Regions from separate parts of the Kocuria sp. CPCC 205297 genome, predicted to be linked through region 1. Evidence: riboswitches for the same ligand, from Rfam matches in the RefSeq annotation. Region 1 holds a riboswitch; the other holds the start of a gene.

Region 1 (2,964 bases):
GACGGTCACCACGGTCACGACGCACACCAGGACCGTGCTGAACGACAGCATGATCACTCCGAGCAGGTCCTCGTCCACGGTTCCCTCCGGGTCACGGGCATTTCCCCCACCCTACGGTCGTCACGGATCCGGGCACTGCGGATCCGGTGACGTCATCCGCGAACGCCTCCACCGCAAGGTGCTCCGCCGCAGGGCAGGACCCAGTGGGGAATCCTGGTCGTCGTCAGCTGACACAAGGTCGTGACGGGGTCGCTCTCTTCCGCATCGCCAGGGATGGGGCGGTCACGGTGACCGGGGTCGACGACGCCGCCCTGCCGGGCCTGCGGGACCGGGCGCGAGCGGCGTCGTCGTTGGAGGGAGGTGTCAGCCCACCAGCTCGCGGGACGGCGTGTCCGCGACGGAGGGCTTGCCCACGAACGCGCCGCGGTACTTCGCGGCGGGGTGGGTGTCCTTGACCCGCGGCTGGCCGCCGCCGTAGAGGGACTCGCGCAGGGTGGTGCCCTCGTACTCGGTGCGGTAGCGCCCGCGCTTCTGCAACTCGGGGACCACGTACTCGACGAAGTCCTCGAAGGAACCGGGGCTCACGTGGTAGGCCAGGTTGATGCCGTCCAGGCCGCCCTCGTCCACCCAGGTCTCGAGCTGATCCGCGACGGTCTGTGCGGAGCCCACGAGCACGGCACCCATCCCGCCCAGGGCGCAGTGCTTGGCGATCTCCTCGCGCGTCCACTGCTTGTCCTTGGACTGCAGCGTGAACGGGGTCAGGAAGGACTGGATGGAGTCGGTCTTGATGTAGTTCAGGGCCTCGTCCTCGTCGAACTGGGACAGGTCCACGCCGGACCACCCACCGATGATCGCCTGGGAGGCCTCCAGGTCCACGTATTGCAGGTAATCGCGGTACTTCTCCTGGGCCTGCTCGTCCGTGTCCGCGACGACCACGGAGAGCATCGCGTAGATCTTGACGTCGTCACGGCTGCGGCCCTCGGCCTGAGCCCGGTCGCGGATCTTGTCAGTCACGAAACGTGTGAGGTCCGGGCGCAACCCGCCGATGAACACGGCTTCCGCATGCTTACCCGCGAACGCCTGCCCGCGCGAGGACGCGCCGGCCTGGAAGATCAGCGGTGTGCGCTGCGGGGACGGTGCCGTGAGCCCCGCTCCGGGAACCGTGAAGTGCTCCCCGCTGTGCCGGATGGGATGGACCTTGGTGGGATCCGCGTAGACACCCGTCTCACGGTTCTGAACCACGGCGTCCTCCTCCCACGAGCCCTCCCAGAGCTTGTAGCACACGTCCAGGAACTCCTCCGCGATCTCGTAACGCGTATCGTGCTCGATCTGGCGCGGCAGGCCCTGGTTCTCCGCAGCGGACGGAAGGTAGGAGGTCACCACGTTGAATCCCACGCGGCCCTTGGTGAGGTGATCCAGTGTGGCGTACTTGCGGGCCAGGGTGTAGGGCTGCTCGTAGGTCACCGCGCTCGTCACGCCGAAGCCCAGGTGCTCGGTCACGGCGGCCATGGCCGAGACCTGCATGAACGGGTCGTTGACCGGGACCTGGGCCCCGTCACGCACGGCCGGAGCCGCGGAGTTCTTGTAGATGTCGTAGATGCCCACCACGTCCGCGAGGAACAGTGCGTCGAACTTGCCCCGCTCCAGCAGCTTGGCCAGCTCCGTCCAGTACTCGATGGTGTTGTACTCGGTGGCCCGGGACCGCGGGTGGCGCCACAACCCGAAGCTCTGGTGATCCACGCAGGTCATGTCGAACGCGTTGACGGAAATCCGTTTGCTCATCTCGGTCAGCCCCTCAGCAGGAACACGACCCGCGCCCCGTGCACCACCTACGGCGGCCTACCTTGCGGGTCCAGCGCGCTTGTGTGGCGCCGTACTTGCCGCATGCGGTGTGTCATGCGGCCCGATCCTCACCTGGGGCACCCCGCTACGGGAGAGGGTTGCCGTCCGACAAGCCAGGGCTGAACGTCGGCACTCGTGATCGTTGTGACATCGATCCTAACGGGGATCCCCGGTCCTCGGAAACACCTGGGGTTACGGCACGTCACGACGACGCCCCGGCGCGTCACACGATTTGCACCCGCGGGCTCCCGGCCCGTTCAATGGTGGGGTTCCCATCCGGAGCGGCTGAGAGACCTGGCTCGTTGACGTCGCAGCAACCAGCCCCACGCGGGCAAGGTGCTAATGCCAGGAACGATGGAGTTGATGAATTGAGCCATGTCCTCACGCGCCCGGAATCTGCCGTCGACGCCGCGGCGGTCACCTTCGACCGGGTCGGCAAGTCCTTCCCCGCACACCACGGAGCGCATGTCCACGAGGTCCTGAGGGACGTGACCTTCACGGTGCGTCCGGGCGAGATCGTCTCCGTCCTGGGCCCCTCGGGGTGCGGCAAGTCCACCCTGCTACGCGCCGTGGCCGGGCTCGGCACGGCGAGCGAGGGCGAAGTCCGGATCGACGACTCGGTGGTGCGCGAGATCGACCCGCGCTGCGCCGTCGGCTTCCAGGAACCGCGGTTGCTGCCGTGGCGCAGCGTGGCGCGCAACGTGGCACTGGGTCTGCCCCACGGGACTCCCGCCCAGGAGGGGAAGCGGCGGGTGGCGCAGCTGTTGGAGCTCGTCGGCCTGTCCCACCACGCGAATCACCGTCCCTCGGAGATCTCCGGGGGCATGGCACAGCGCGCATCCCTCGCCCGGGCCCTGGCACGGAACCCGCGGGTCCTGCTGTTGGACGAGCCCTTCGGGGCCCTGGACGCCCTGTCCCGGATCAGGATGCAGGATCTGCTGCTGGACGTGCACCGCGCCGATCCCACGACCGTGCTCATGGTCACCCACGACGTCGAGGAAGCCCTGGTGCTCTCCGATCACGTGGTGGTGCTCGCGCGGGAAACGGCCACGGGCCCCGCGACCATCGCCGAGATCATCTCCCCCGAGCTGGCCCGCCCGCGCTCCCGCGAGGACAGTGAGA
Region 2 (2,964 bases), on a different contig from region 1:
GCGTCCCCGTTCGTGCTCGGGTGGCAGGCCATCCAGGCCGCCAAGGGTTTGGGTCTGCCGTGCGTGGCCGTGTACCAGACGGACGTGCCCGGTTACGCCGCACGCTACGGGGCGTCCGTGCTGGAGACCGCCATGTGGTCCCACGTGCGTGCGATGCACAACAGTGCGACCCTCACGCTCGCTCCCTCCACGGCGTCGATCAGCCAACTCCACGAGCATGGCGTCCAGCGGGTGCACATGTGGCGCCGCGGAGTGGACACGAGTCGGTTCCGTCCCGCGCTGCGCGATCACGCGTGGCGCGAGCGCGTGGGCGGCGGCAAGCGACTCGTGGGATACGTGGGGCGGTTGGCCCCCGAGAAGCAGGTCGCGGACCTCGCCGCGATCGACGCCCTGCCGGACACCCGGCTCGTGATCATCGGTTCCGGCCCCGGGAAGGAGTCGCTGCGCTCGGTATTGCCCAACGCGCACTTCGAGGGCTTCCTCACGGGCACCGAACTCGCCACGGCCATGGCGTCGCTGGACGTGTTCGTGCACCCGGGTGAGCACGAGACGTTCTGCCAGACCATCCAGGAAGCCATGGCCTCCGGGGTCCCGGTGGTGGCCGTGGGCCGCGGCGGCCCCCTGGACCTCGTGGACTCCTCGCGTAACGGGTGGCTCTACGCCCCGGGTGACCTGGCCGGGTTGCGCGAGCGCGTCCGAGACCTCGCGGGCGACGACGCCAAACGCCTCGCCTTCGCGCGCACCGCCCGCCAGTGCGTGCAGGAGCGCACGTGGGGTGCCGTGTGCGAGCAGTTGCTGGGCCACTACGAGCGCGCTCGCACGGTCACCTCCCGGATGCGCGGCACGCGCCGCAGCGACCTGCGCACCCCATGAGAACCGCCGCCGGGTGCCAGATGTTACTCAACAGAAGCTTGATTAAGTTTTGATGACATTCTCGGTCCGCGCCTGGCTGGTCCCCCGAATCCACGGATAGGCTCGAAGCAGCTTCACGAGATGCGCCCGCGCAACGACAAGGACGTCACCGCGCGCCCAGAGCTCCAACTCGGCGTACGCCAACCCTCGGTTCAGGGGTGGATTGGATGACGAAGTGGCCGGGGCCACACGTGTGGTCCCGGCAAGCGACCGGAAAATTCAGAGGCCCGACATCATGAACACGACAACCCAGAAATCCCACCCCGACACCCGCGAACAATGGGTGGACGTCACCGTTCAGGCGGACCCCGCCCGGCACGTGGTGTCCATCACGGGATCGGACGGTCACGAGCACGAGTACTTCGCGGACGACGCCCGTGAGGTCGCACTCGCCGCACAGCACACACGGGGGCGCGGCCAGTGGTGCGCCAAGTACAGCAGACTCCTGGTCCCCGGGGCGTCCCGGGTGACCGGCGGGGTGTCCTTCTACAAGCTGGAGCCCTTGCCCGCGTAGTCCTCGCGAGCACGGTCCCCGCGACCGCGAACTCCACGATCGGGTGTGGCCCGGGTCCGGACGGACCCGGGCCACACCCATGTTCTCAGCCTGCTCGGTTCTTGACGGCCGTGCTCACCGGGCGGTCGCGTCCCGGTCCTGGGCGATCAGCTCGGCGGCGCGTTCACCGATCATGAAGACCGTGATCTTCGGGTTCACCGTCACGAGCTCGGACATCACCGAGGCGTCTGCCACGCGCAATCCGCTCACGCCCTTGACGATCGCATCCAGCAGGAACGCCGTGCGCCCGGTGATGAGCACGTACAGCATGAGCCCGATCGCCAGGATGATGCTCAGCTCGGAAAGCCGCCGGGTGCCCTTGTCCACGCCCAAGATGGTCCCCAGCAGCGCCGCGGTGTCCACGGCGTCGCCGGCGGCACCGTGGATCCGGCACCCGATCAGGGGTAGAGAGCGGAGCGGATGCTCAGCGGCATGCCGAAGCGGTAGGCGAAGTAGCCGAATGCCATGCCCATCAGGGCGTACATGGCCCACCCCGTGAACAGGTTGAACTGGGGTTTCGCGTGGTCCGGGCCCATCTTGATCGTGCCGTGCCTGCTGTCCGCGACCAGGATCACGAACACGATCACGAGAGCGGCCGTGAGGATGTAGAACCACCCCAGCCGGGAGGCGACCCACGCGACCACGCCGCCGATCACGGCGTCGGCGTGCTCGGGTGCCTCCGTGGCCCAGGCGGACAGCGAGACAAGCAGGGTTGCCGCGGCCACGAAGACCCGCCAGTTGACGGGCAACCGGGGTGGCGCAGAGCGAGGGGCCCGGACAGGGCTGGCGGATCCGCGACGGGCGACGAGCCCGGGCGTGGGTGACGGATGGACGAGGAATCGTGTGTGGTCACGTCGGGGATGCGGGTCGGACGTCGGACGACCCGGGGTTGAGGCGCCTTACTACCAGCCGTTAGTCATGGCACGCCACCTCACTTTAGGGGAGGGCCGCGCAGCGGCCGAATGCAGCCGCGCGGCCCCACGAGTACACCCCCCCCCGTTCGCCCGGGGCGGCACTGTCAGCCCAGCAGCTTGGCCACGAGGGCGCTCGCGAACTCCTCGGAGACGTCCCCGTAGTTCAGGGAGAAGTCCTCGTCCACGAGCGTGGGCAGCAGCCCCGAGCACAGCACCGTGGCGCGCGCGTAGAGCCCCGGCAGGGCGGCACCGATGGGCACGGAGAGCAACCGCAGCTCGGGATCGTAGCTGACCAACGCCGTGCCGGTGTCCCGCGCCGCGAGGTGCTTGCCGAGCCCCGAGGACACGGGACGGGCGTGACCCGAGACCACGTCCTCCGCGGTGCGGTAGGCGTAGCGCGTCTTGTGGTGGTGGTTGATCCGGTACAGCCCCGCCTGGTTGCGGTCGTCCGTGGCCTCCCACGTGGCGTCCGCGGGCACGAAGCGTTCCGCGACCCCGTTGTACTGCATCTCCTTCAGGGGCAGCCCGGCGACGACCGAGGACAACGGGGGCAGGGTGTCGAGCATGACGGGCCCGGCGTCGTAG

Evidence for each region. A riboswitch is a leader RNA that binds a small molecule or an ion and turns the genes downstream of it on or off. The one in region 1 is predicted to bind S-adenosylmethionine.
Region 2: another riboswitch for S-adenosylmethionine. It lies ahead of RF650_RS01330 (hypothetical protein); the one in region 1 lies ahead of RF650_RS12820 (LLM class flavin-dependent oxidoreductase).

The regions. Positions count from the first base shown of each region.
Region 1 covers NZ_JAVKPY010000017.1:20,262-23,225, forward strand. The annotation lists gene RF650_RS12815 (SdpI family protein) at 1-78, opposite strand, end outside; gene RF650_RS12820 (LLM class flavin-dependent oxidoreductase) at 364-1,791, opposite strand; SAM riboswitch class IV at 1,869-1,983, opposite strand; SAM riboswitch class I at 2,112-2,203, shown strand; gene RF650_RS12825 (ABC transporter ATP-binding protein) at 2,211-2,964, shown strand, end outside.
Region 2 covers NZ_JAVKPY010000001.1:276,098-279,061, forward strand. The annotation lists gene RF650_RS01325 (glycosyltransferase family 4 protein) at 1-873, shown strand, start outside; SAM riboswitch class IV at 985-1,127, shown strand; gene RF650_RS01330 (hypothetical protein) at 1,148-1,426, shown strand; partial or broken gene RF650_RS01335 (GMC oxidoreductase) at 1,541-1,684, opposite strand; partial or broken gene RF650_RS01340 (hypothetical protein) at 1,730-1,957, opposite strand; gene RF650_RS01345 (BCCT family transporter) at 1,864-2,214, opposite strand; gene RF650_RS01350 (hypothetical protein) at 2,484-2,964, opposite strand, start outside.